Regions from separate parts of the Streptomyces sp. NPDC000348 genome, predicted to be linked through region 2. Evidence: riboswitches for the same ligand, from Rfam matches in the RefSeq annotation. Region 2 holds a riboswitch; each other region holds the start of a gene.

Region 1 (6,941 bases), on a different contig from region 2:
GGCCGCGCAGCACCTTCAGATGGGCCTCGGTGCGGCGCTGGGCCGCGCGGGAGGCGCCGAGCGGCTCGAGGAGCATACGCATCTCCAGCAGGTCGGCGGCCTCCTGCTCGGTGGGTTCCGCGACGCACGCGCCCGCGTGCCGCCGGGTCACCACGAACCCCTCGGCCTCCAGCGTGCGCAGCGCCTCCCGGACGGGCACCCGGGAGACGCCGTAACGGCGGGCGAGGACTTCCTCGGTGAGCCGGCCGCCGCGCTCGTAGACACCCGCGACGATGTCGTCCCGGATCGCCGTGCACACCGAGTGCGCGGGAATACGCATGACGGACCTCCGGCTTAATCCCCGTGAAACGTCGACGATTGACGTGTGTTCCGTGACTCTATTGCAATCAGCGGGAATTCACGACGGCGGGCCGGAATCCAGGCGTATTTTTTGGACAAGCGCCGCCCGGAAACACCGGTGCCCCGGCTCGGGGAGCCGGGGCACCGGGAAGTGGGCGGGTCGGTCCGGTCAGAGGCTGACGCCGTGCGCGCGGAGGTAGGCGACCGGGTCGAGGTCGGAGCCGTACTCGGCGGTCGTACGGGCCTCGAAGTGCAGATGCGCGCCCGTGACGTTGCCAGTGGCGCCGGAGAGACCGATCTGCTGTCCGGCGGCGACCTGCTGGCCCACCGAGACACCGATGGAGGAGAGGTGACCGTACTGGGTGTACGTGCCGTCGTTCATCCTGATGACGACCTGGTTGCCGTACGCGCCGCCCCAGCCGGCCTCGACCACGGTGCCGATGCCGACCGACTGGACGGGGGTGCCGGTCGCGGCGTGGAAGTCGACACCGGTGTGGCTGCCGGAGGACCACAGCGAGCTGCCGGCCTGGTAACCGGTCGAGACGTACGAGCCGGCGATCGGGGAGACGAAGGTGTTGAGGCGCTTGCGCTCGGCCTCCCGCGCGGCGCGCTCCTGCTCCGCACGGGCCTTCTCGGCCTCCTCCGCGGCCCTCTCGCGCGCGGTCTCCTCCGCGGCCTTCCGCGCGGCGGCCTCGGCCGCCTCCCGGGCGGCCTCGTGCTGGGCGGCCGCCTGGGCGTCGATCCGGTCGGCGACCGCGTCTCCCAGGGTGACGACGGGCGTGAGGCCGGTCTGTGCGGCGGCGGGCTCGGCGGCGAGCGCGGGGGCCGAGAGGGAGCCGACGACGCCGGTGGTGGTGAGCGCCGCGACGCCCGCCGCGCGGGCGGTGCCGCGCTGCATCCGGCTGGGACGACGGTGCTTGCCCGGGGCGCGGGTGAACGCCATGTACAGGCTGGTCCTTTCCTTCCCTCTCGCCTACCGGGTTAGCTGACGGGTTCGGAGCAGGAAGGTCTCCTACGGACCCCCTCGCGACACGCGCGGGCGCCCGATTCACCCCAGGGACTGCGGAGGGTCCCCGGCTCCCCTGGCTCGCGCCGTACGGGGACTCGGCGATGGCTGTCCGGTGCCGCGGGTGCGGCGCACTGCCCGACGAACAGCCCGCATGACGCTAAGCGGGCCGTCTCCCCATCCTCAAACGAATCCCGGTTTTTGTAGCGCATCCCACAGGGCAGACAGGCAACTTCCGCCCCGATTCGGGCATAAGAGGGCCCCGGTGACTTCCGTGTCACCGGGGCCCCGCGCGCGTCCTCCGCGGCTCGCTACTCGGCCGTCACGACGGTGACTTCACCGATCCCGAGCGCCTCGACGGGCGCCTTGATCTGCGCCGCGTCGCCGACGAGGATCGTCACCAGGCGGTCCACCGGGAAGGCGTTCACCACGGCCGCGGTGGCCTCCACGGTGCCGGTCGCGGCCAACTGCCGGTACAGGTCGGCCTGGTAGTGGTCGGGCAGGTGCTGCTCGACCTGGTCGGCCAGGGTGCTCGCGACGGCCGCGGCGGTCTCGTACTTGAGCGGCGCCACACCCACGAGGTTCTGCACGGCGACGTCGCGCTCGTCGTCGGTGAGCCCCTCCGCGGCGAGCGTGCGCAGCACGGTCCACAGGTCGTCGAGGGCGGGGCCGGTGTTCGGGGTGTCGACGGAGCCGCTGATGGCCAGCATCGCCGCGCCGGTACCGTCCGGGGCGGACCTGAGGACCTGCCCGAACGCCCGTACGCCGTAGGTGTATCCCTTCTCCTCGCGCAGCACGCGGTCCAGGCGGGAGGTGAGGGTGCCGCCCAGGCAGTACGTGCCGAGCACCTGCGCGGGCCACACGCGGTCGTGCCGGTCGGGGCCGACACGGCCGATCAGCAGCTGCGTCTGGACGGCGCCGGGACGGTCCACGATCACGACCCGGCCGGTATCGTCCGCAGCCACCGGCGGAACGGGCCGCGGCTGTGCCGAGGAGCCGGTCCAGGAGCCGAGCGTGTCGCCGAGCAGCGCGTCCAGGTCGATGCCGGTGAGGTCGCCGACGACCACGGCGGTGGCGGTGGCGGGGCGGACGTGCTTCTCGTAGAAGGCGCGTACGGCCGCGGAGTCGATGCCGGTGACCGTCTCCTCGGTGCCCTGGCGCGGACGCGACATGCGCGAATCCGCCGGGAACAGCTCCTTGGAGAGCTCCTTGGCGGCGCGGCGGGAGGGGTTGGCCAGCTCGTGCGGGATCTCGTCGAGGCGGTTGCGGACCAGCCGCTCGACCTCGCTGTCGGCGAACGCGGGCGCCCTGAGGGCGTCGGCGACCAGCCCGAGCCCCTTGGTGAGCCGCGAGGCCGGGACCTCCAGGCTGAGGCGGACGCCGGGGTGGTCGGCGTGCGCGTCCAGGGTGGCGCCGCAGCGCTCCAGCTCGGCGGCGAACTCCTCGGCGGTGTGCTTGTCGGTGCCCTCGGAGAAGGCCCGCGCCATGATCGTGGCGACACCGTCGAGACCGGCCGGCTCGGCCTCCAGGGGAGCGTCGAGGATCACCTCGACGGCGACGACCTGCTGGCCGGGGCGGTGGCAGCGCAGCACGGTCAGGCCGTTGTCGAGCGTGCCGCGCTCGGGGGCCGGGAAGGCCCAGGGCTTGGCGTCGCCCGCCTGCGGCTGCGGGTGGAAGTCCATCGTGGCGAGCTCGGTCACTTCGCCGCCTCCTCGTTCTCGTCGGTGCCGGCGGCCGCGGCGGCCTCCTCGGTGTCCTCTGCCTCGGCGGCGACCGGCTCGTAGACGAGCACCGCGCGGTTGTCGGGGCGCAGGCGGGCCTGGGCGACCTCCCGCACCTCCTCCGCCGTCACCTCCAGGACGCGCTGGACGGCGGTCAGGGCGAGCTGCGGGTCGCCGAACAGGACGGCGTACCGGCACAGTTCGTCGGCGCGGCCCGCGACCGTGCCGAGCCGGTCGAGCCACTCGCGCTCCAGCTGGGCCTGCGCGCGTTCCATCTCCTCCGCCGTGGGGCCCTGCTCGGCGAACCGGGCGAGCTCCTCGTCGATGGCGGCCTCGATGACCGGCACCTCCACGTCGCCGGAGGTCTTCACGTCCAGCCAGCCCAGGGAGGGCGCCCCGGCCAGCCGCAGCAGGCCGAAGCCGGCGGCCACGGCCGTGCGGTCGCGCCGTACGAGGCGGTTGTAGAGCCGGGAGGACTCGCCGCCGCCGAGGACGGTGAGCGCCAGGTCGGCGGCGTCGCACGCGCGCGTGCCGTCCTCGGGCAGCCGGTAGGCGGCCATCAGCGCACGCGCGGGGACCTCCTCCTCCACGACCTCGCGCAGCTGCTCGCCGATGACCTCGGGCAGCGCGCCGTCGCGGGGCGCGGGCTTGCCGTCGTGGCCCGGGATGGAGCCGAAGTACTTCTCGATCCAGGCGAGCGTCCGCTCCGGGTCGATGTCGCCGACCACGGAGAGCACGGCGTTGTTCGGCGCGTAGTACGTGCGGAAGAACTGGCGGGCGTCCTCCAGGGTGGCCGCGTCCAGGTCCGCCATCGAGCCGATGGGCGTGTGGTGGTACGGGTGGCCCTCCGGGTAGGCGAGGGCGGTCAGCTTCTCGAAGGCCGTGCCGTAGGGGACGTTGTCGTAGCGCTGGCGGCGCTCGTTCTTGACGACGTCCCGCTGGTTCTCCATGGACTCGTCGTCCAGGGCGGTCAGCAGGGAGCCCATGCGGTCGGCCTCCAGCCAGAGCGCGAGCTCCAGCTGGTGGGCGGGCATGGTCTCGAAGTAGTTGGTGCGCTCGAAGCTGGTGGTGCCGTTGAGGGAGCCGCCGGCGCCCTGGACCAGCTCGAAGTGACCGTTGCCCTTCACCTGGGCGGAGCCCTGGAACATGAGGTGCTCGAAAAGGTGAGCCAGACCCGTACGTCCCTTGACTTCGTGCCGCGAACCCACGTCGTACCAGAGGCAGACCGCGGCGACCGGGGTCAGGTGGTCCTCGGAGAGCACCACGCGCAGGCCGTTGGCCAGGCGGTGCTCGGTCGCTGTCAGGCCGCCGGAGCCTGCCTGGGCTGTGGCCGTGTGACCCATGGGCATGTACGTCCCTTCGATCGCGGAGGCGGTCGTCGAAACCGCCGTTTCTGCCGGTCCTGCCACTGTATGCAAGCGCGCGAACCCCCGGCGAAGTTCCCGGCGGGGGCGGGCTACGCCGAGAGCGAGAATGCCGACGCCGGGCCGCGGGCGCCCGTGCCGCAGGGCGGCACGGGCGGGTGGGGGCACCTCCCGCCCGGGAGCGGGGGAGGCACTCCGCCGGCGCCGGACCGCGCGGCGAACCCCCGACCGGCCCCGTACCGGCCACCTGCCGACCCCGCCGCACGGGCGGGTAGGGACACCTCCCGCCCGGGAGCGGGGAGGCACCCCGCCGGCGCCGGACCGCGCGGCGAACCCCCGACCGGCCCCGTACCAGCCACCTGCCGACCCCGCCGCACGGGCGGGTAGGGACACCTCCCGCCCGGGAGCGGGGAGGCACCCCGCCGGCGCCGGGCCGCGCGGCGAACCCCCGACCGGCCCCGCCGCACGGGGGGCCGGGGGCACCTCCCGCCCGGGCGCGGCCGGGAACGGGGGAGGCACGCCGCGAGCGCGGGCGGAACCCGCCCCGGTCCGGTGCGTCCCGATCACCGGGAACCCCGCGCGGAAGCGGGCCGCACACGCCGCGTACCCTGCCCTCCCCGGAGGCATCCACAACCGGACCCTGGTCCCGCCTGTCAGTGCGACGGTCCACAATGGTCCGCATCAGATCCCGTCCCACGCTTCAGCAAGGAGCCGGCAGCGATGGCCCGCCGCAGCACGAAGACCCCGCCGCCCGACGAGTCGTACGAGGAGAAGATCCTCGACATCGACGTCGTCGACGAGATGCAGGGCTCCTTCCTCGAGTACGCGTACTCGGTCATCTACTCCCGCGCCCTGCCGGACGCGCGCGACGGCCTCAAGCCGGTGCACCGCCGCATCGTCTACCAGATGAACGAGATGGGCCTGCGGCCCGAGCGCGGCTACGTGAAGTGCGCCCGCGTCGTCGGCGAGGTCATGGGCAAGCTGCACCCCCACGGCGACGCGTCGATCTACGACGCCCTGGTCCGCATGGCCCAGCCGTTCTCGATGCGCGTGCCCCTGGTCGACGGCCACGGCAACTTCGGCTCGCTGGGCAACGACGACCCGCCCGCCGCCATGCGGTACACCGAGTGCCGGATGGCCGAGGCCACCGGCCTGATGACCGAGTCCATCGACGAGGACACGGTCGACTTCGCGCCCAACTACGACGGCCAGGAGCAGGAACCGGTGGCGCTGCCCGCCGCGTTCCCGAACCTCCTGGTGAACGGCGCGTCGGGCATCGCCGTCGGTATGGCCACCAACATGCCGCCGCACAACCTGCGCGAGGTCGTCGCGGCCGCGCGGCACCTGATCAGGTACCCGAACGCCGATCTCGACGCCCTGATGAAGCACGTCCCGGGTCCCGACCTGCCCACCGGCGGCCGGATCGTCGGCCTGTCCGGCGTCCGGGACGCGTACGAGACGGGCCGCGGCACGTTCAAGATCCGCGCGACGGTCACCGTGGAGGACGTGACGGCCCGCCGCAAGGGTCTCGTCGTCACCGAGCTGCCCTTCACGGTCGGCCCGGAGAAGGTGATCGGCAAGATCAAGGACCTGGTCGGGTCGAAGAAGCTCCAGGGCATCGCCGACGTCAAGGACCTCACCGACCGCGAGCACGGCCTGCGCCTGGTCATCGAGATCAAGAACGGCTTCGTGCCGGAAGCGGTCCTGGAGCAGCTGTACAAGCTGACGCCGATGGAGGAGTCCTTCGGCATCAACAACGTGGCGCTGGTGGACGGCCAGCCGCTCACCCTGGGCCTCAAGGAACTCCTGGAGGTCTACCTCGACCACCGCTTCAACGTCGTCCGCAGGCGTTCGGAGTTCCGCCGCGGCAAGCGGCGCGACCGCCTCCACCTGGTCGAGGGCCTGCTCACGGCCCTGGTGGACATCGACGAGGTCATCCGCCTCATCCGTTCCAGCGAGAACTCCGCGCAGGCCAAGCAGCGCCTGATGGAGCGGTTCTCCCTCAGCGACATCCAGACCCAGTACATCCTGGACACGCCGCTGCGCCGCCTGACCAAGTACGACCGGATCGAGCTGGAGGCCGAGAAGGACCGGCTGAACGCGGAGATCGAGGAGCTGACCCGGATCCTGGAGTCGGACGCGGAGCTGCGCAAGCTGGTCTCCACCGAACTGGCCGCGGTCGCCAAGAAGTTCGGCGACGACCGCCGTACGCTGCTGCTGGAGTCGGCCGGCACCCCGGCCGCCGCGGTACCGCTGCAGGTGGCGGACGACCCGTGCCGCGTGCTGCTGTCCTCCACGGGCCTGCTGGCCCGTACGGCGGACAACGAGCCGTTGGCGCGGGACGGCTCCGCCAAGCGGGTCAAGCACGACGTGATCGTCTCGGCGGTGCCGGCGACGGCCCGCGGCGAGATCGGCGTGGTCACCTCGGCCGGCCGGCTGCTCCGGCTGAACGTCGTCGACCTGCCGCAGCTCCCGGAGGCGATGCCGGTGCCGAACCTCTCGGGCGGGGCG
Region 2 (6,941 bases):
GTGGCGGTGAGGGTGAGTCCGCCGACCTTCGTCGTCTCGTGCCAGTCCAGCTCGCGCAGCCGTCCGGCGGACACGCCCCAGCGCTCCAGGTGGGCACCGACGCCGAGGGGCACGGCGAACAGGGTGTCCGTGCCGGCCAGTGCCTTGATCGTGGGCAGGTCCAGGTGGTCGTAGTGGTCGTGGGAGATCACGACGACGTCGACCGGGCCGAGCGCGGCCAGCGGCAGCGGTACGGGGTGCAGCCGCCGGGGCCCGGCGAAGGGGAAGGGCGAGCAGCGCTCGCCCCACACGGGGTCGAACAGGACCCGGTGTCCGTCGATCTCCGCGAGCACGCTGGAGTGGCCCGCCCAGGTCAGGCGCAGCCCGGTGGCGGGCGGACGGGAGATGTCGGCCAGGGTGGTCGGGTGCACCGGAACGGCGCCCTTCGGGGCGCGCCGGGACCGGGAGTCCTTGTCGAGGTAGGTCTTCGCCAGGTCCCGCGTCGCCCCCGAGGGGCGGATCCGGGCGGGACCCCCGGGATTCTGGAACACGCCGTCCCTGAAGTGCGGGGATCTGCGGATGCGCGCCATGCGCTCGCCACTCGGGTCCGCGCCGAAGGCCACGGGCCGCAGGGCGCGCGGCCCGGAGCTCTGGGAAGGGGAACCGGCCACGGTACCTCCAGGTGGAGTGGGTCAGACATTTCATTATGTGCGGCCGTGCCCGGCACCGCGGTGCCGGGCGGAGCGGCTCTCACGCCACCGCGGCGATCCGTACCTTGATGTCGTCCGGCGACAGCGTCCCCTTGGCGATCACGTGGTCGCCCGACGACTCCCCGCGCAGCCTGCGGCCGATCCACGGCACCAGGTACTCACGGGCCCACTGGACGTCGTCCCGCCGGACGTCGAAGGTGCCGCGGGGCGGAAGGGGCGGCCAGGGCTGTTCGGGATCGGCGGGGGTGTCCAGGCCGAGGGCCTGCCCGGCGCGGAGCGCGACGCGGGTGTGCCCCTCCGGCGACAGGTGCAGCCGGTCGGCGTCCCAGGCCCTGCGGTCCTGGACGCTCCTGAGGGACCACAGGTCGAGCACCGGGCAGCCGTAGCGGTCGGCGACGGCCCGCACGTGCCCGTTGTACGTCGCGATCTTGCCGCGCAGATGCTTCAGCAGGGGCACGCCGCGGGTGTCGAACCCGGTCGTCACCATCACCGTGCCGCACACGGCCGCCAGCGCGGCGACCGCCCGCTCGAACCGCTCGGCCACCTCGTCCGGGTCGCTGCCCGGGCGGAGGATGTCGTTGCCGCCCGCGCAGAACGAGACCAGGTCGGGGGCGAGTTCGACCGCCCTCGGCAGCTGGTCCGCCACGATCTGGTCCAGCAGCTTTCCGCGCACGGCGAGATTGGTGTACTCGAAGTCGCCTTCGGGCCGCAGGTCCGCGAGGAGCACGGCGAACCGGTCGGCCCAGCCGACGAACGCCCCGTCGGGGCCGGGGTCGCCGACGCCCTCGGTGAAGCTGTCCCCCACCGCCACGTACGACCCGATCACTGCTCTGCTGTCACTCTTCGAATCGTCTGCCACAACCGCTCATGATTCACCTTCGAATGTGACCTACGCGACCGTAAGGAAGGGTTGACGGGCGGTGAGATAAGACACTCTCAAAATGTTGGCCAATTCCGGAATACGCCGGAGGCCGGCCCCGGGAGTCGGGGCCGGCCTCCGGCGCGCGGGTCAGGAAGGCCGCCGCGGGGGTCAGCCGACGGAGACGCCCTTCGAGGCGAGGTAGGCGACCGGGTCCACGTCCGAGCCGTAGTCCGGGGTGGTGCGGATCTCGAAGTGCAGGTGCGGGCCGGTCGAGTTGCCGGTGGAGCCGGAGAGGCCGACCTGCTGGCCGCCGGTCACGGTCTGGCCGGCCGAGACGGAGAGCGAGGACAGGTGGGCGTACTGGGCGTAGTGGCCGTCCTCGAGCTTGATGACGACCTGGTTGCCGTACGCGCCGGCCCAGCCCGCGGAGACGACGGTGCCCGCGCCGACGGCCTTCAGGGAGGTGCCGGTCGGGACGGCGAAGTCGACGCCGGTGTGGTAGCCGCTGGACCACATGCTGCCGGCCACCTTGTAGGCGGTGCCGAGCCCGGCGCCGGGCACCGGGGAGCTGTAACCGGAGGTGCTCGCGGCCTGGTCGGCGCTCGCGTTCCGGGCGGGGGCGTCCGGGGAGGACTGCTCGGCGGGCTGCTCGGCCGGCTTCTCGGCGGGCTGCTCGGCCTTCTGCTCCGAGGCCTGCGGGGCCTTGGCGGAGGACGGCTGCTGCGGCGCGCTCGTGGCGGCCCCGCCGTCCACGGAGAGCTCCAGACCGGGGTGGATGAGCGACGGGTTGTCGCCGATGGCCTCGCGGTTGTCCGTGTAGAGCTTCTTCCAGCCGCCGTCGACGTTCTGCGTCTCGGCGATCTTCGCGAGGTAGTCGCCGGCCCTCACCGTGTACGTGCGGGACTCGCCGCCCTTTTCGGCGCCGGTCTTCTGGCCGGCGACGGAAAGGGACTGGACGGCCTTTTCGGGGGCGGTCTGCGGCGTGGCGGCGTGCGCGCCGGTGGCGCCGAGGAGCGGCAGGGCGAGTGCGGCGCCGCCGGTTCCGGCGACGGCGATGGAGCGGGTGAGGCGCTGGGCCTTGGTACGGCGGTGCTTACCCTTTGCGGGCATGACGAATTCCTCTCCGGCGCCTACGAGGTGAGCTGTCGGGTGCGGGCTGGAGATGCCCGGCCGCGCTGTCGCGCGGCTTAACCCCAAGCCGTTCCGGGAACCGGAACAGGCGGTCGTACCTGTGGGTCCCCCGCTCCTGCCGTACACGGGTCAGTGTGTGCGGGCTCCGGGCGGCGGCAGGATTGGGCGTCCGTCCGGATCGGTGGTGAACGTAAGCGACCCGGACGCGACGGGACAAGCGCGAGGTTCGCCGCCCACGCGTTTTCCCGTGATCCACAGGAGGAAATGACGTCACCGAGCGTCAGCCCGGATTCCCTTTCCGCCGTGAATTCCCTTGCCGTGTCACGGAATTACGTGAGCATGGCGACAACGCATCGTCACGGATATGACGATGCTCACGCACCCCTCCCCCATCTCCCTTCCTTTCGGGGCAGGTTATGCCGAATCCGCTCAATCGGACAGAACGCCCGAATGGTTACATCACAGGCGTCGCAACCGCACCACCGCGGCGTCCAGGTCTCCCCGCAGACCGGTGTGCAGACCGTGGTGCAGCAAGAGGGCACCTCGGTGCGTTTCGCCGGTTTCGCGGCATTCGTACGACGCATCCGGGTCGAGACCGCGCAGCCGGAGGGCCGGGACGGGCTCTCCGTGGTGCTGCGCCTGGAGGCAGGCGAGGACGACGGTCTCGTCGCCGAGGACGTACTGCACCGCGCTCAGCCCGCCCTCCGGGGGGCGCAGCCGGTACAGGTCGCCGCGCTGGACGACGGGCCGGATCTCCTTGTAGAGCGCGACCCACTCCCGCGCCTCGGCGAGCTCCTCCTCGGTCCACCGCGTGAGGTCGCCGCCGACGCCGAGCACCCCGGCCATGGCGCTGACGAACCGGAAGCGCAGCGAACTGACCCGTCCGTTGAGCATCGCGTTCGGGCTGTCGGTGACCCAGGCGGCCATCACCCGGGCGGGGTGGAGCTGGCTGAAGCCGTGCTGGATGGCGAGCCGGTCGAGCGGGTCGGTGTTGTCCGAGGTCCACACCTGGTCGGTGCGGGAGAGGACACCCAGGTCGATCCGCCCGCCGCCGCCCGAGCAGGACTCGAAGGCCACGCCCGGGTGCGCCGCCCGCAGCCGGTCCAGCAGGGCGTACAGACCCCGCACGTGGTCGGTCCACAGCCGCTGCGGGTACGGGTCGTCCGGCCAGCCGACGTCGCTGAAGCAGCGGTTGAAGTCCCATTTCACGTAGTCGACGGGGGTGCCGGAGAGCAGTTCGTCCAGCCGCTCCCAGAGGTACTCCCGGACGTCGTCGCGCGCGAGGTTGAGCACGAGCTGGTTGCGGAACTCCGTCCGCCGGCGGCCCGGCTGGAACTGCACCCAGTCGGGGTGCGCGCGGTAGAGGTCGCTGTCCGGGTTGACCATCTCGGGCTCGACCCAGATGCCGAACCGCATCCCGAGCCCGCGCACGTGCTCGGCGAGGGGCTTCAGGCCGCCGGGGAAGCGGTCGGGGTTGGGCGTCCAGTCGCCGAGCCCGGCCCGGTCGCTCGTCCGCGCACCGAACCAGCCGTCGTCGACCACGAACAGTTCGACGCCCATCGCGGCGGCCCGCGCCGCGAGCGCCCGCTGCTGCTCCTCCGAGATGTCGAAGCCGGTGGCCTCCCACGAGTTGAACAGCACGGGCCGGTCCCGGTCCGCGTCCGGGACGACGTGCGTCCGCTGGTAGGCGTGCCAGGCGCGGCTGGCGCCGCCGAAGCCGCCGTCGCTCCACAGACCGGCGAAGACCGGCGTGACGTACGTCTCCTCCGTGCCCAGCATCAGCAGGCCGGAGTCGTCGTGTCCCGCGCCGCCGGTGACCTGCACGCGCGCGTCGGGGAGCTGGGCGACGGAGATGCGCCAGGAACCGGACCAGCCGAGGGCGCAGCCGTAGACCTCGCCGCGCTCCTCGGTCGCGTCGGTGTCGAGCGCGACCCAGGGCAGGTGCTGGTGTCCGGTGTGGCCGCGGCGGCTGCCGATGACCTTCTCGCCGTAGGTGAGCGGGGCGCGGGTCAGCCGGGACTCGGCGGCCCAGCGGCCGTGCAGCTGGGAGAGCCGCCAGTGCTCGCGCTCGGGCAGGGTCCAGGTGGCGGAGTCGGCGCGCAGGAGCTCGGCCGCGGGTCCCCGGTTGTGCAGGGTCACCCAGCGTTCGACCACGTCGTCGCGCATCCGGTAGTGCAGGGTCACGGCCAGTCCGCCGTCGCGGAAGCGGAGGCGGAGTTCGCCGTCGTCCGTCTCGTGGCCGTCGAAGGTCCACTCGGTGCCGCGTCGCTGCGCGGTGCGTACCGACAGGGCGGGCCGGACGAAGCGGGGGCCGCCCTCGACCGGGTACTCCTCGCGCCCGTCCAGGCGGGACTCGAACGGCCAGTGGTCCGGCAGCGGGCGCGCGGCGAGGGCCTCCGCGTCGGCGAGGGCGATCCGCGGGCCCCAGTGCAGATGCACCAGCTCGTCGCGGTCCGTGACATGGAGCGCGTAACTGCTGGCCGGCCCCGAGAGAAGCCACGTACGACCGTCGTGGGAGACCTGCGTCACCGAACCTCCAACATACCCGAACAGATGCGATCAGACACCAACATCATCGGGGTTGCGGGGCGGCCGGGCAATGCCTGCGGAGAACTCATTGTCCCAGGCAGGCATGTCGTATCGTCGAGTGACGTCCGTCGACGAGCCCCGCCGGCGGCGCCGAGTGGGAGGAGTCCTTCGTGACGCAGCAGGTGCCGTCGACCGAACCCGAGCTGGCCGGAGTACGCAACTTCCGCGACGTGGGCGGGCTGCCGACCGTCGACGGCCGGCGGGTGCGGCACGGGGTGCTGTTCCGCAGCGGTCATCTCGCCCACGCGACCGCCGAGGACGCCGCCTTCCTGTCCTCGCTCGGGCTGCACACGGTCTTCGACTTCCGCAACGCCGCCGACCAGAGGCTGGAGGGGCCGGACGTCGCGCTGCCGGGCGTGCGCAATGTGAACCTGCCGCTCAGCGACCCGGCGGACGGCGCCGAGTTCTGGAGGATGGTCCGCGACGGCGATCTGGAGCAGCTGCGCTCGATCCTCGCGGACGGCAAGGGCGCGGACCGGATGATCAGCTCCTACCGGCTGATCATCAAGGAGCGCACCACCGAGCACTCCCGGGTCCTGCGCTCGCTCGCCGAGGACAGCGTCCCCGTGCTGATGCACTGCGCGGCGGGCAAGGACCGCGCGGGGCTGTCGGTGGCGGTGACGCTGCTCGCGGTGGGCGTCGAGCGCGACGCGATCCTCGACGACTACCTGAAGTCCAACGCCAGGCACCGCCGCTACAAGGTGCACCGCAGCAGCAGCTCCGCCTCGGCCTACTCCCCCGAGGTCATGGAGCTGCTCAGCCCGCTGTTCGACGCGCGCGCGGAGTACCTGTCGGCCGCCTTCGAGACCGTCGAGGAGACCTGGGGCGGCGTGGAGCCGTATCTGGAGCAGGCGCTCGGGCTCACTCCCGAGCACCGGGAGCGGCTGCGCGAGCGCCTGCTCGACTGAGCCGCGGGCCTACTTCTTGGCGCCCACCTCGAACAGGAAGTAGAGGAAGGCCGCGAAGAGGTGCCCCACCACGACGTAGATGAACAGCCTCACCCAGAGGGCGCGGGGGAACTTCTCCTCCATGTTCTTGCCGGTCATGGTGCGTCTCCGTGGGTCGGGCCCAGGCACAGCGCGGCCGTGGGACTCTGCAGCAGGGTGTGGACGAACAGCAGCTCGACCCCGTCGGGGTCAAAAGCGGCGATACGGTGCGGGGTCAGCGAGTCGAAGTGGGCGCTGTCCCCCGGGGCGAGCCGGTGCAGGGTGTCCCCGAGGCGCAGCCGCAGCCGCCCCCTGAGGACGTACAGCCACTCCTCGCCGGGGTGGACGCGCACGATGTCGCCCTGGGAGCCGTGGGGCACCTGGACCCGCAGGGCCTGCATGCCGCGCCCGGCGGCACCGGCCTGCCAGTACGTCCAGCCGCCCGCCGCCGTGGACTCCATGTCGGCGGCGCGCACCACGGCGTCCCGGCCGGCGGCCGACTCACCGAGCAGCTCGGAGACCGTCGTACCGTAGACGCGGGCGAGGGAGAGCAGCATCGGCAGCGAGGGCTGGCGCTGTCCGGTCTCCAGCCGGGAGAGATGGGCGGGCGACAGACTCGCGTCCCGGGCGGCGGCCTCCAGGGTGAGGGAGGCCCGTCGCCGCAGGGCGCGCAACTGCGGCGCGACCGCGGGGAGCGCGCCGGCCGGTTCGGCCGGCGGACCGGCCTCGGAGGAGCTCATGCCT
Region 3 (6,941 bases), on a different contig from region 2:
GTTGTCCGTATTCTCTGATCATGGCCGCACCCACCGATTGCTCGCTCATCGCCACCGACCTGGACGGGACGCTGCTGCGCGGCGACGACACCCTCTCCGACCGGACCCTCGCCGCGCTCGCGCGGGTGGGGCGGGCCGGTGCGCAGCACCTCGTGGTGACGGGACGCCCGGCCCCCAGAGTGCGGCCGCTCCTGGACGACCTCGGCGGTACGGGGCTCGCGGTGTGCGGACAGGGCGCGCAGGTGTACGACGCCGGCGCGGACCGGCTGCTGTGGTCCGTGACGCTGGACCGGGAACTGGCGGAGACCGCGCTCGGCAAGATCGAGGCCGAGGTGGGGGAGGTGTACGCCGCGGTCGACCAGGACGGGGTCGACGGGCTGACGCTGATCGAGCCCGGCTACCTGATGCCGCACCCGACCCTGCCGGCGGTGCGGGTCGGGCGGCGCGGGCAGCTCTGGGACCGGCCGATCAGCAAGGTGCTGCTGCGCCACCCGGACCTGTCCGACGACGCGTTGGCGTCGGCGGCCCGGTCGGTGGTCGGCTCACTGGCCACGGTCACCATGTCGGGGCCGGGCACCGTGGAGCTCCAGCCGTGCGGGGTGACCAAGGCGACCGGGCTGGCGCTCGCCGCCGAACACCTGGGGCTGAGCCCGGAGCGGACGATCGCCTTCGGTGACATGCCGAACGACATCCCCATGTTCGACTGGGCGGCCCACGGCGTCGCCATGGCCAACGCGCATCCCGAACTGAAGGCGGTGGCGGACGAGGTCACCACGTCGAACGAGGACGACGGCGTGGCCGTCGTCCTCGAGCGACTGTTCGGCGGGGCGATGACGCTCGCCCCCCAGCGGGTGGCTCAGTACGCGCCGAAGACGTTGTCGATGGAGCCGTAGCGGTCGGCGGCGTAGTTGCAGGCCGCCGCGATGTTCGCGACCGGGTCGAACGGGTCGAAGGCGGTGCCGGGCACGTGGTACGCCTGGAAGGTCGGGTCGATGACCTGCAGCAGGCCCTTCGACGGGGTGCCGGCGGCGGCGTTGGAGTCCCAGTTGTTGACGGCGGCCGGGTTGCCGGAGGACTCGCGCATGATGTTGCGGTGGATGCCCTCGTAGCTGCCCGGGATGCCGTTCTGCGCCATGACGTCCAGCGCCTCGCGGATCCAGCCGTCGAGGTTGTCCGGGTACGCCGTCACGGAGGTGGCGGCGGTCGTCGTCGGCTCGGTGGTGGCCGCGGAGGCGCTGGTCGCGCCGAACAGCGGCAGGGCGACCACGGCGACGCCGGCGACGGCGAGGGAACGGGCGAGGCGGCGGCGGTGCTGACCGTAAGCAGGCATGTCTGGGTTCCTCTCCTACGCCTGCGAGGTGAGCTGTCGGGTTCGGGCGGGAGAGTGCCCGGCCGTGCCCCTGCGGGCATGGCTTCACCCCTAGCCGTTCCGGCGCGTGTCCGGCCCGGCGGCCTACCTGGGTCCCCCACTCCTGCCGTGCTGAGTGATCGTCGTCGGTTGATGCGGGCGGCGGCAGGATTAGGCGTCCACCCGGCAGGCCGGGAACGTATGCGAGAGCACATGTCGGGAACAAGTGCGGGAATCACACAAGGCGCCGTTTGATCTTGCAATGGGGGTTTTGAGGCACTTGATCCTTTGCGAGTGCCAAGGGTCAACTCCGTGTCGCGGAGGGGGAGAAGGCGGGTGGCGGCCCGTGGTGGGGGTATCGGTTCGCGCGTGAGCCACTTCACTGGGGATTGCCTGTGAGCGCATTTATCGCCAAGCGGAATTCGCTCAGTATTTGCGGCAAATCGGACGCCGGGAGGGGCAGGATGGTGCGCGCGGTGAACCGCGACCCGGGAGGCGGGTCGGGGGCCGGGTCGAGGAGTGGATTACTACGTCCGGGAAAGTCTGAGAATGTCCGTTGTTATCAAACGATCAAAAGCGCTCCGCCCTTGATTCCGTGCCGCCCTGCCGGTAACCCCGGGCGCTGGCGGTGATCGAAACGTGACCGGATACGCTGACTTGAGTGATGGCAGCGACCTATCGACATTCCGTGTAACCGCCAGTGGACACCAGCAGACAGGAGACCCCTCGTGACCGTCGTCGGGCCGTTCGGGCTGAGCGTGCGGGACCAGGCTCTGGAAGCCGATGTCCAGGCCGGGATGACGGCTGTCGAGGAAGGACTGCTCGAGGCCACCAAGAGTGAGGTCCCCTTCATCACGGGAGCCGCCCAGCACCTGGTGCGGGCCGGCGGCAAGCGGTTCCGCCCGCTGCTCGTGATGCTCGCCGCCCAGTTCGGCGACCCCTACGCGCACGGTGTCGTGCCCTCGGCCGTGGTCGTGGAGCTCACCCACCTGGCCACGCTGTACCACGACGACGTGATGGACGAGGCCGAGGTGCGGCGCGGGGTCGACAGCGCGAACGCCCGCTGGGGCAACTCCGTCGCGGTCCTCACCGGCGACTTCCTCTTCGCGCGGGCCTCGCACATCCTGGCCGACCTCGGACCGGAGGCCGTGCGGGTGCAGGCCGAGGCGTTCGAGCGGCTGGTCACCGGGCAGATCCTGGAGACCGCGGGACCGCAGGACGGCCGCGACCCGGTCGACCACTACCTCGACGTGCTCGGCGGCAAGACCGGCTCGCTGGTCGCCGTCGCCTGCCGGTTCGGCGCGATGATGTCCGGGGCCGAGGAGACGGTCGTGGACGTGCTGACCCAGTACGGCGAGCGGCTCGGCGTCGCCTTCCAGCTCGCCGACGACGTCCTGGACATCGCCTCCGACTCCCACGAGTCCGGCAAGACCCCCGGCACCGACCTGCGCGAGGGCATCGCCACCCTGCCCGTGCTGCGGCTGCGCGAACGGGCGGCCCGGCTCGGACGGGCCGACGACATCGCCCTGTGCGAGCTGCTCGACTCCGACCTCACCGACGACGCCCGGCACGCCGAGGCGCTGCGGCTGCTGCGCGCCCACCCCGCGCTGGAGCAGGCCCGCCGGGACACCGTGCGGTACGCCGAGGAGGCGCGCGCGGCACTGGCCCCGCTGCGGGAGTGCGAGGCGAAGACGGCACTCGTGCAGCTGTGCGACGCGGTGGTGCACCGCGCGGGCTGAGCCGGCCCGAACTCCCCCGCGACCCCTACTGGTCGGGGGAGGAAACCGTCCTCCGTGTCATACCCCAGCAGTACGTGGAGTTGCGTCCGGGGGCTGACGCGTCCGCCCGCCGGATTTGGTCGGATGGACCACGACGGACAACACCACTTCTCACCGGTTCGGGTGAGAATGGCGGCTCGGGGTGAGACTGGTGCGAGGACACGAGACGGAAGCCGCCGCCGACCACGGAGGTAGGGCACACATGGCACCGTACGAATCCGACGACATGACGACCGAGGGGGAGGCCGGCGAGCCGCGCACACGACGGCGCAGGGCCGCGCGGTACGTCGTCCCGGTCACCGTGATGGGAGTGGCGGCCGCGACCATCGGTCTGGTCCCCGCGCTCGCCGACTCCGGCGACCCCGACCTGCCGGAGATCACCGCCGCGCAGCTGATCGAGAAGATCGCGAAGTCGGACGTCGAGCGGTTCTCCGGCACCGTGAAGATCACCACGGACCTCGGCCTGCCGGACCTCGGCGGCCTGGAGAGCGGCCTCACGTCCGGCGCCGCGGGGCGGGACGGGGACGGCGGCTCCTCGGCCGACCCGTCCGCGAAGCTGGCCGAACTGGCGTCCGGCACGCACACCCTGCGCGTCGCGGCCGACGGCCCGGACCGGCAGAAGGTGTCGCTCCTGGAGAACGCCGCCGAGTACAGCCTGATCCACAACGGCACGGACGTCTGGGGGTACGACAGCGCGTCCAACGAGGTCTACCACGGCACGGTCGACGAGTCCGGCGAGGCCCGGGAGCAGCAGCCCCCCACCACCCCGGACGGCTTCGCCGAGGAGGCGCTGAAGGCGGTCGACGACACCACGTCCGTGACGGTCGACGGCACCGCCCAGGTGGCCGGCCGGGACGCGTACAAGCTGGTCGTCAAGCCCCGGCAGTCCGGCTCCACGGTCGGCGCGATCAGCATCGCGGTCGACCACGAGACCGGTGTGCCGCTGAAGTTCACGCTCACCCCGTCGAGCGGCGGCGCGGCCGTCGTGGACGTCGGCTTCACCAAGGTGAGCTTCGACCGGCCGGCCGCGTCGACCTTCGAGTTCACCCCGCCGAAGGGCGCCGAGGTGACCGAGGACGGCGAACTCGACCAGGGCCGGGAGCACTCCGGGAAGCCGGAGAAGGCCCCGAAGTCCGAGGAGGACCTGGCCAAGGGCCTCGACGGGCTGAAGATGCTCGGCGAGGGCTGGAACTCCGTCGCCGCCTTCGACACCGGCGGCGAGGGCGCTCTGCCCACCGGCGGGGCCGGCGGCGATCTCGGCGGCTTCCTCGGCTCGCTCGGCGACCGGGTCGAGGGCGGGTTCGGCACCGGCACGGTGTTCAGCACCCGCCTGGTGAACGCCCTGATCACCGAGGACGGCAAGGTCTACGCGGGCGCCGTCACCAAGGACGCGCTCGTGAAGGCGGCCGACGCGGGGAAGTAGGGCCCCGGAACCTTACGACGTGACGACGTGACGACGTGACAGGGAACGAGGGAGCCGATGGGCAACACGTCCGCCGAGGAGCCGGACGGCGCGCACCCGGGTGACGGTGTCGTCATCGCCACCCGCGCGCTCACCAAGCGTTACCGCGGCGGACAGCTCGCCGTCGACGGTCTGCACCTGACCGTCCCGGCGGGCAGCGTCTTCGGCTTCCTCGGCCCCAACGGCTCCGGCAAGACCACCACCATCCGCATGCTGATGGGCCTGATCGAACCGACCTCCGGCACGGCGCACGTCCTGGGGCGCCCCATGCCGCGCTCCGCGCGCGCCGTGCTGCCCCACATCGGCGCCCTCATCGAGGGACCGGCCCTCTACGGCTTCCTCTCCGGCCGGGACAACCTCCTGCGCCACGACGCCGCCGACCCGACCGCGGACCCGCGCACCCGGCGCGCCCGGGTCGCCGCCGCCCTGGACCGGGTGGGCCTCACGGCCGCGGCCGGCAAGAAGGCGAAGGCGTACTCCCTCGGCATGAAGCAGCGACTCGGCCTCGCGGCCGCCCTGCTCCGGCCGCGCCGGCTGCTCGTCCTGGACGAGCCGACCAACGGTCTCGACCCGCAGGGCATGCGGGAGATCCGCACGCTGGTGCGCGAGTTGGCCTCGGACGGCACCACCGTCTTCCTCTCCTCCCACCTGCTCGACGAGATCGAGCAGGTGTGCACCCACGCCGCCGTGATGGCCCGCGGCCGGCTGATCACCCAGGGGCCGGTCGCCGACCTGGCCGCGGGCGCCCGGGGCCGGCTGGTGGTGACCACGCCCGACCCGGCGGACGCGGCCCGGGTACTCAAGGAGCAGGGTGTCGCCGACGTCGTCGTGGACGGGGAGCGGGTGACCGGCGAGGTGCCCGGGCACGACCTCGCCCAGGTGAACGCCGCACTGGTCACCGCAGGTGTCCGGGTGCGCGGCTTCGGGGCCGAGCGGGCCTCGCTGGAGGACGCGTTCGTGGCACTGACCGGGGAGGGCTTCGATGTCGCGGGCTGAAGCGGTGCGGAGGGCGAACCCGCTGTGGACCCTCGGACTGCTGCGCAACGAACTGCTCACCACCTTCCGGCGCTGGCGCACCCTCGCCCTGCTCGGGGTGCTGGCCGCGGTGCCGGTCCTGGTCGGCGTCGCCGTACGGATCGAGACCGGTGACGGCTCGTCGGCCGGCGGCGGGGGCGGGGGCGGACCGGCCTTCATCTCGCAGATCACCAACAACGGCCTGTTCCTGGTCTTCACCGCGCTCGCCGCCACACTGCCGTTCTTCCTGCCCATGGCGATCGGGGTCGTCGCGGGCGACGCCATCGCCGGCGAGGCGAACGCCGGCACCCTGCGCTACCTCCTGGTCGCCCCCGCGGGCCGCAGCCGCCTGCTGCTCACCAAGTACGCGACGGTCATGGCCTTCTGTCTGGTCGCCACCCTCGTGGTCGCGGTGTCGGCCCTGGCCACCGGCGCGCTGCTGTTCCCGCTGGGCGACCTCACGACCATCTCGGGCACCCGGATCAGCTTCTCCGAGGGACTGGCCAGAGCCCTGCTGATCGCCCTGGTCGTCGCCGTGTCGCTGATCGGGGTGGCGGCGCTCGGCCTGTTCGTCTCGACGCTGACCAACAGCGGCATCGCGGCGATGGCGACCACGGTCGGGCTGCTGATCACGGTCCAGATCCTCGACCAGATCCCCCAGCTGCACGCCCTGCACCCCTACCTCTTCTCCCACTACTGGCTGTCCTTCGCCGACCTGATGCGCGAACCGGTCTACTGGGACGACCTGACGAAGAATCTCGGCCTCCAGGCCCTCTACGCGGCGGTGTTCGGCTCGGCGGCCTGGGCGCGGTTCACCTCGAAGGACATCACCGCGTAGGGGAAACGGGGTGGCACGGGCGGACCGGCGCGTGTGACGGTTCCGCCCATGGGCAACTCACGGGCGTACCCCGTCCTCCCTGCCCCGCGCCCGGAAGCTCGCCGCCCACATCGGCAGCGGGGTCCTGGGCGAGGGACAGCTCGGCTGGTGAGGCGGTGCCGGGGTCAGCCGGCCTCGTACGGGAAGCGGGCGAGGGGCGCTTCCCGCGCGAAGAACGTCTTGGCCCGCGCCAGCGCCTCCGTGTCCTTGAGCACGTCACCCGGCTTGCTGCCGTTGCCGAGGAGGACGCCGCCGAAGCGCATCCCCATGTAGGCGGCCGAGTTGTTCAGCGTGCCCACCAGCGGATCGGCGACCTCCGGCTCCTCGTGCGCGAGCGCGGTGACGCCCCAGAGGGTCCGTCCCGCCATGGTCGCCTTGAAGTCCAGGCCGGGGGTGCGCAGCCAGCCCGCCCAGTGGTCCAGGTAGCGCTTGGTCTGCGCGGACACCGAGTACCAGTACAGC
Region 4 (6,941 bases), on a different contig from region 2:
CGAGGTGAGCCGCGGATGCCGCCACCGGAGCTGCCGCCGCTGCCCGCGCTGACCCGCGCGGAGGCCGAACTGATCGACCGTTACCTCGAGGCCGTCGACCTGCTCGGCCGGATCAACCCGGCCCTGGACGGTGACACCTATCGCGGACTGCGCGCGGCCCAGGCACTGGTCGGCACGGCCGTCGCGCTGCGCGACGCGCTGACCCTGATGCACCGGCGCGGCGAGACCGAACTGCACTCCGGCACGCTGGCCCGGGCCCTGCGGGTGCTGGACGGCGAACGGCGCACGGCCCGGGTCACACTGCCGCCGGACCCCGGCAGTTGAGACCCGCGGGGTCCGGACGGCGTCCCCGGCCGGTGGTGCGCCGCGGCCGGGGTTGAAACGGACCAAACGGCGTACCCCCGTCCGGCGTAGACGAACCTGCTGTTTTCGGGCCCTCTCGGTTGCGCAACGCGCGTACCGCACAGCCGGAACGGTGCTTTTCACCCCTGGTCCGGGGCTCCCCGAGCTCTCGGCGAGGACCCGAACAAGGAGGTGTCCACCCGAACGGGTGAGTGGTGAGTAACAACACAAATCCCACGTTCCGTTGGGATTTCGATTGCGTCATGAGCCAAGATCCCTGACTGACGACAAGACCCCGCCGCCGCGGCGGGGCGATCCGGGCGGACGCCGAGTCCTGCCGCCGCCCGGATGACCGGTCGACAGGAGTGGATCGGCAGGAGTGGAGGACCCAAGCACGACGGGCCGCCGGGACGTCAGTTCCGAGCAGCCCTTGGGGTGAAGCCGCACATGTGCGGCCGGGCCACTTCGCCAGCCCGAATCCGACAGGTCATCCTTCACAGGCGGCTGACGAAGGGTTGCGCATGACTGCGCTCAATCGTGTCCCGTCTCTCATGGCCCGGGCCGGCACGGCCTCGGCCCTCACCCTGGCCGCCGTGGGCGGCTCCCTCGTGGTCCCCGGAGCCGCCTCGGAGGCGGCCGCCGCGAGCCCGGCCGCCAAGGCGCTGAACATCGCCGCCTCCAAGAAGGGCTCGCCCTACCAGTGGGGCGCCACCGGGCCGCACCGGTTCGACTGCTCGGGCCTGACGCTGTACTCGTTCAAGAAGGCGGGCAAGAAGCTGCCGCGCACCGCCGCCCAGCAGTACAACAAGACGCGCCACATCTCCGCCCAGAGCCGCAGGGCGGGGGACCTGGTGTTCTTCCATTCGGGCAGTTACGTCTACCACGTCGGCATCTACGCGGGTAAGGGCAAGATCTGGCACGCCCCGAAGACCGGGGACGTGGTGCGCCTGCAGAAGATCTGGACCCGCAGTGTCTGGTACGGCCGGGTGAGGTGACCGCGGGGGCGGCGGTGCCCCGGGGCACCGCCGCCCGCCGCCCGACTACTGCTCCTGCTGTCCGGCCGCCGTGACCGCTCCGGCGGCCCGGACGGTCCACGGGAGTTCGACCGACACGGTCTTGCCGCCCTCACGCGTGGGGCGGATCCTGAGCCTGCCGCCGCACTCCGCGGTCAGCCAGCGGATGATGACCAGCCCGCGGCCGTTGTCCTGCTGGACCGCCGCGGGCAGCCGCCTGGGGAACCGGGGGTGGCTGTCCGTGACACCGATGTGCACCCGCTCGTCACGGACCAGGACGACGTCCACGGTGAACGTGGGCGACTGCCCGAACGTGTGCTGCACCGCGTTGGTGGCGAGTTCGGAGACGATCAGCCGGACGGTGTCGCACAGTTCCGCGCCCGCCGGCATGCCCCATTCCTCCAGCACGCCCACCACGTGGGCGCGGGCGGCCGAGACCGAGGCGGGATCGCTCGGCAGAGTGACGGATGCTTCCAGATGGTCTGCCATGGCGACGTCGTCCCTTTCCCACGGGCCCGCGGTCCGACACGGAGCGGAAGGTTCGAGTACGGTCCCGCACTGGTGCTTCGCCGCCAGACTGCCATCACCGCACGGCGCAGGACGGCGATCCACCAAGATATGCATATATCTGTCGCTCAAAGCGGTGAACTCTGCGACGGGAGACCGTATCCGGGCGACTCGGAAGGAGTAAGGAGAAGCCCATGCAGCACGGTCCCGCGGTGCGCCGCCGGAAACTGGGCGCCGAACTGCGCGCGCTGCGCACCTCGGCGGGACTCACCAGCGGTGAGGCGGCCCGGCTGGCGGGCTGGCACCAGTCGAAGGTGAGCCGGATCGAGACGGGCACGAGCGGGGTGAAACCACCCGACGTGCGGTTACTGCTCGACGTCTACGGCGTGGCCGACCCTCAGTTGCGGGAGCTGCTGCTGGTGCTGTCGGGCTCCGGCGACGGGGACGGACGGCACCACTGGTGGCACGCCTACCGCGGGGTGCTGCCGCCGACCTACCGGGACTTCATCAGCCTGGAGTCGCAGGCGAGCGCGATGCGCACCCTGGAGACCACGGTGATCCCGGGGCTGCTGCAGACGCCGGAGTACGCGCGTGCGGTGACGCAGGCGGCCCTGGAGGGCGCGTCGGAGGAGCGCCTGGACGCGCTGGTGGAGGTGCGGCTGGCCCGGCAGGACGTGCTGCGGGCGACGCCGCCGCTGGAGCTGAGCGCGGTGCTGGACGAGGCGGTGCTGCGCCGGGAGGTCGGCGGCCCCGGCGTGATGGCCCGTCAGCTGGACCGGCTGGTCGAGGCCGCCCGTCTTCCCCAAGTGCGTTTGCAGGTCCTGCCGTTCAGCGCGGGTGCGCATATCGGCGTGACCGGTCCTTTCGTAATCTTTTCATTTTCGCGCACTTCTGATCTGGACGTGGTTGTTCTCGACCACTTGACGAGTAGCCTCCATCTGGAGCGGAAAGAAGACCTCCGGGTGTACTCGGAGGCCTTCGACGCCCTCTCGATCCACGCCCTTTCACCCGAGGACTCGTTGGATTTCATCGCCGGTACAGCCGCCGGCGCGTAAGGAGGCACGATGCCCGCACCGCCTCGGACCATCCCTTCCAGCCGCGCACTGCACGAGGTGAGGTGGCTGCGCAGCAGCTACAGCACGGGTGCGAACAACTGCGTCGAGACGGCCCGGCCGGCCGCCGGCCCCCTGGCCGGACTGCTCGCCGTGCGCGACTCCAAGGCCCCGGACGGGCCCGCGCTGCTCTTCTCACCCGCCAGCTGGACGGAGTTCGTGACCGCGGTCGGCTGACGGCCGACCGGTCGGCCCGTCATCGGGCGACGCACGGCCGTGCCCCGCCGACTCATGGCCGCGTCTCGCCGATCACCCGTACAGCGCGTTCGATCTCCGCCCCGGGCAGGTCCGCGCGGGCGGTCAGCCTGAGCCGTGAGACGCCGTCGGGCACGGAAGGAGGACGGAAGCAGCCCACGGCCAGGCCGGCCGCCCGGCAGTCGGCCGCCCATCGCACGGCCTGCTCCGGGGAGGGGGCTCGCACGGAGACGACCGCGGCGTCCGGACGCACCGCTTCCAGACCCGCGGCCGTCAGCCGCGCGTGCAGTTCCCGCGCCACCTCGCCCGCCCGTGCCGCGCGCCCGGGTTCGCGGCGCAGCAGCCGCAGGGCCGCCAGGGCCGCCCCCGCCGCGGCGGGGGCGAGTCCCGTGTCGAAGATGAACGTCCGGGCCGCGTTGACCAGGTGCCCGATCACCCGGGCCGGGCCGAGCACCGCCCCGCCCTGGCTGCCGAGCGACTTGGACAGCGTCACCGTCACGACGACGTCGTCGGCGCCCGCCAGTCCCGCCGCGTGCGGGGCCCCGCGCCCGCCGTCGCCGAGCACGCCGAGACCGTGCGCGTCGTCGAGCACCAGACCCGCGCCGTGCTCCCGGCACGCCTCGGCGAGCCCGGTGAGCGGGGCGGCGTCGCCGTCCACCGAGAAGACCGTGTCGGAGACCGCGACCGCGGGCCCGTCGTGCCCCTCCAGCGCCTTGCGCACGGCGTCGGGATCGGAGTGCGCCACGACCTGTGTCGTGCCGCGGGCCAGCCGGCAGCCGTCGATCAGCGAGGCGTGGTTGCCCGCGTCGGAGACGATCCTGGAGCCGTGCGGGGCCAGCGCGGTGACGGCGGCGAGGTTGGCGGCGTAGCCGGAGGAGAAGACCAGGGCCGCCTCGAAGCCGCAGAATCCGGCCAGTTCGCGTTCCAGCTCGGTGTGGAGTTCGGTGGTGCCGGTGACGAGCCGGGAGCCCGTCGCCCCGCCGCCCCAGGTCCGCGCGGCCCGTGCGGCGCCCTCGGCGACCTCCGGATGCCGGGCCAGGCCCAGGTAGTCGTTGCTCGCCAGATCGAGCAGCGGCGTGTCGGCGGCCCGGGGACGCAGGGCGCGCGCGAGTCCGGCCCGGCGGCGCAGTTCCGCCTGCTCGTCGATCCAGCCGAACGCCATGGGTCCTCCGGGGGATTTTGTAGGCAGTGCACAGACATTAGCGGGAGGCCGGACGGACCACTGTGTGGCGATACCCACACCCGGAAGTGCCCCTGTTGTACGAACCCTCCTTGGCCCGGACGGGTCGGGTAGGACAGGATCGGCTCTCATGGACCTGCTGAACACGCTGGTGGACAAGGGGCTTCGGCGCGAGACGCCGACCCGCGGGGAAGCTCTGGCCGTCCTCGCGACGTCCGACGACGACCTGCTCGATGTGGTGGCCGCGGCCGGGAAGGTGCGGCGGCACTGGTTCGGCCGACGGGTGAAACTCAACTATCTCGTCAACCTCAAGTCCGGCCTGTGCCCGGAGGACTGCTCGTACTGTTCCCAGCGGCTCGGCTCCAAGGCCGACATCCTGAAGTACACCTGGCTCAAGCCGGACCAGGCGTCGCAGGCGGCCGCCGCCGGTCTCGCGGGCGGCGCCAAGCGGGTGTGCCTGGTGGCCAGCGGCCGGGGGCCGACCGACCGTGACGTGGATCGGGTCTCCGACACCATCAGGGCGATCAAGGAGCGGCACGAGGGCGTCGAGGTGTGCGCCTGCCTGGGCCTGCTCTCCGACGGCCAGGCGGAGCGGCTGCGCGAGGCGGGCGCCGACGCCTACAACCACAACCTCAACACGTCCGAGTCGACGTACGGGGACATCACGACCACGCACACGTACGCCGACCGGGTGGACACGGTGCAGAAGGCGCACGCCGCCGGTCTCTCGGCCTGCTCCGGGCTGATCGCCGGCATGGGCGAGTCCGACGAGGACCTGGTCGACGTGGTCTTCTCGCTGCGCGAGCTGGACCCGGACTCGGTGCCGGTCAACTTCCTGATCCCGTTCGAGGGGACGCCGCTCGCCAAGGAGTGGAACCTCACCCCGCAGCGGTGCCTGCGCATCCTGGCGATGGTGCGGTTCGTCTGCCCGGACGTCGAGGTGCGGATCGCCGGCGGCCGTGAGGTGCACCTGCGCACGATGCAGCCGCTCGCGCTGCACCTGGCCAACTCCGTCTTCCTCGGCGACTACCTCACCAGCGAGGGCCAGGCGGGCAAGGCGGACCTGGAGATGATCGCGGACGCCGGGTTCGAGGTGGAGGGCGCCGGCGAGGTGACGCTGCCCGAGCACCGCGCGGGCGGCGGCTGCGGCTCGCACGAGGGCGCCGGCGCGTGCGGTCCGGCGACCGCGGGCTCCTGCGGGAGTGCGCCCGAGGAGCCTCGTACGGACCTGGTCGCCGTGCGCCGCCGGGGCGCCGGTACGGACCTCGCGCCCAATGCCTGAGCGGTCCGTCGCCGAACTGCTGGAGCTGGACCGGCGGCACGTCTGGCACCCGTACGGGCCCATGCCGGGCCGTCGGGAACCGCTCGTCGTGGAGTCGGCGAGCGGGGTGCGGCTGAGGCTCGCCGACGGCTCGGGCGAGCTGGTCGACGGGATGTCGTCCTGGTGGTCGGCGATCCACGGCTACAACCACCCGGTGCTCAACGAGGCCGCGCGCGGACAGCTGGAGCGGATGAGCCATGTGATGTTCGGCGGGCTCACCCACGAGCCCGCCGTGCGGCTGGCGAAGCTCCTCGTCGACGTGTCGCCGGACGGTCTCGAGCACGTGTTCCTCGCCGACTCCGGGTCGGTGTCGGTCGAGGTCGCGGTCAAGATGTGCCTGCAGTACTGGCGCTCGCTGGGCCGGCCGGAGAAGCGGCGGCTGCTGACCTGGCGGGGCGGCTACCACGGCGACACCTGGCAGCCGATGTCGGTGTGCGACCCCGAGGGCGGGATGCACGGACTGTGGTCCGGGGTGCTGCCGCGCCAGGTCTTCGCGGACGCGCCGCCGGCCGGGTACGAGGAGGCGTACGCGGAGCACCTGCGGTCGGCGGTCGAGCGGCACGCCGGCGAGCTGGCCGCGGTGATCGTGGAGCCGGTGGTGCAGGGTGCGGGCGGTATGCGGTTCCACTCCCCCGCGTACCTGCGGGTGCTGCGCGAGGCGTGCGACGCGCACGACGTGCTGCTGGTGTTCGACGAGATCGCGACCGGGTTCGGGCGCACGGGCGCGTTGTTCGCGGCGGGGCACGCGGCGGTGACGCCGGATGTGATGTGTGTGGGCAAGGCGCTGACCGGCGGTTATCTGACCATGGCGGCGACGCTGTGCACCGCGCGGGTGGCGGAAGGCATCTCGCGCGGTGAGGTGCCGGTGCTGGCGCACGGTCCGACGTTCATGGGCAATCCGCTGGCGGCGGCCGTGGCCTGCGCCTCCGTCGAGCTGCTGCTCGGCCAGGACTGGCGCGCGGAGGTCGGGCGGATCGAGGCGGGCCTGCGGGAGGGGCTGGCGCCGGCGGCCGGGCTGCCCGGTGTGCGGGACGTGCGGGTGCTCGGGGCCATCGGGGTCGTCCAGCTCGGTCACGCCGTCGACATGCGGGCGGCCACGGAGGCCGCCGTGCGGGAGGGCGTGTGGCTGCGTCCGTTCCGCGATCTGATCTACACCATGCCGCCGTACGTCACGGACGACGCGGACGTGGCGCGCATCGCCCGCGCGGTGTGCGCGGCGGCGAAGGAGGGATGACATGCCGGTATGGGTGATCACGGGCACGGGCACCGAG

What was found. A riboswitch is a leader RNA that binds a small molecule or an ion and turns the genes downstream of it on or off. The one in region 2 is predicted to bind cyclic di-AMP.
Region 1: another riboswitch for cyclic di-AMP. It lies ahead of ACFY3N_RS23780 (M23 family metallopeptidase); the one in region 2 lies ahead of ACFY3N_RS26075 (peptidoglycan DD-metalloendopeptidase family protein).
Region 3: another riboswitch for cyclic di-AMP. It lies ahead of ACFY3N_RS26905 (transglycosylase SLT domain-containing protein); the one in region 2 lies ahead of ACFY3N_RS26075 (peptidoglycan DD-metalloendopeptidase family protein).
Region 4: another riboswitch for cyclic di-AMP. It lies ahead of ACFY3N_RS29790 (C40 family peptidase); the one in region 2 lies ahead of ACFY3N_RS26075 (peptidoglycan DD-metalloendopeptidase family protein).

Annotation. Positions count from the first base shown of each region.
Region 1 is NZ_JBIAZD010000012.1:138,792-145,732, forward strand. Features, by position in the region: gene ACFY3N_RS23775 (GntR family transcriptional regulator) at 1-319, opposite strand, end outside; gene ACFY3N_RS23780 (M23 family metallopeptidase) at 509-1,282, opposite strand; cyclic di-AMP (ydaO/yuaA leader) riboswitch at 1,295-1,459, opposite strand; gene ACFY3N_RS23785 (M16 family metallopeptidase) at 1,657-3,045, opposite strand; gene ACFY3N_RS23790 (M16 family metallopeptidase) at 3,042-4,415, opposite strand; gene ACFY3N_RS23795 (DNA topoisomerase (ATP-hydrolyzing) subunit A) at 5,151-6,941, shown strand, end outside.
Region 2 is NZ_JBIAZD010000014.1:195,264-202,204, forward strand. Features, by position in the region: gene ACFY3N_RS26065 (MBL fold metallo-hydrolase) at 1-569, opposite strand, end outside; gene ACFY3N_RS26070 (SGNH/GDSL hydrolase family protein) at 730-1,515, opposite strand; gene ACFY3N_RS26075 (peptidoglycan DD-metalloendopeptidase family protein) at 1,720-2,661, opposite strand; cyclic di-AMP (ydaO/yuaA leader) riboswitch at 2,666-2,827, opposite strand; gene ACFY3N_RS26080 (alpha-galactosidase) at 3,142-5,211, opposite strand; gene ACFY3N_RS26085 (tyrosine-protein phosphatase) at 5,382-6,179, shown strand; gene ACFY3N_RS26090 (DUF6126 family protein) at 6,189-6,317, opposite strand; gene ACFY3N_RS26095 (helix-turn-helix domain-containing protein) at 6,314-6,937, opposite strand.
Region 3 is NZ_JBIAZD010000016.1:6,768-13,708, reverse strand. Features, by position in the region: gene ACFY3N_RS26910 (HAD family hydrolase) at 21-893, shown strand; gene ACFY3N_RS26905 (transglycosylase SLT domain-containing protein) at 857-1,330, opposite strand; cyclic di-AMP (ydaO/yuaA leader) riboswitch at 1,336-1,504, opposite strand; gene ACFY3N_RS26900 (polyprenyl synthetase family protein) at 2,077-3,087, shown strand; gene ACFY3N_RS26895 (outer membrane lipoprotein carrier protein LolA) at 3,329-4,549, shown strand; gene ACFY3N_RS26890 (ABC transporter ATP-binding protein) at 4,607-5,584, shown strand; gene ACFY3N_RS26885 (ABC transporter permease) at 5,571-6,440, shown strand; gene ACFY3N_RS26880 (flavodoxin family protein) at 6,605-6,941, opposite strand, start outside.
Region 4 is NZ_JBIAZD010000019.1:92,784-99,724, reverse strand. Features, by position in the region: gene ACFY3N_RS29800 (ATP-dependent Clp protease proteolytic subunit) at 1-8, shown strand, start outside; gene ACFY3N_RS29795 (hypothetical protein) at 16-324, shown strand; cyclic di-AMP (ydaO/yuaA leader) riboswitch at 658-860, shown strand; gene ACFY3N_RS29790 (C40 family peptidase) at 864-1,337, shown strand; gene ACFY3N_RS29785 (ATP-binding protein) at 1,383-1,844, opposite strand; gene ACFY3N_RS29780 (helix-turn-helix domain-containing protein) at 2,057-2,917, shown strand; gene ACFY3N_RS29775 (DUF397 domain-containing protein) at 2,927-3,151, shown strand; gene ACFY3N_RS29770 (8-amino-7-oxononanoate synthase) at 3,204-4,331, opposite strand; gene bioB (biotin synthase BioB) at 4,480-5,631, shown strand; gene ACFY3N_RS29760 (adenosylmethionine--8-amino-7-oxononanoate transaminase) at 5,624-6,904, shown strand; gene bioD (dethiobiotin synthase) at 6,906-6,941, shown strand, end outside.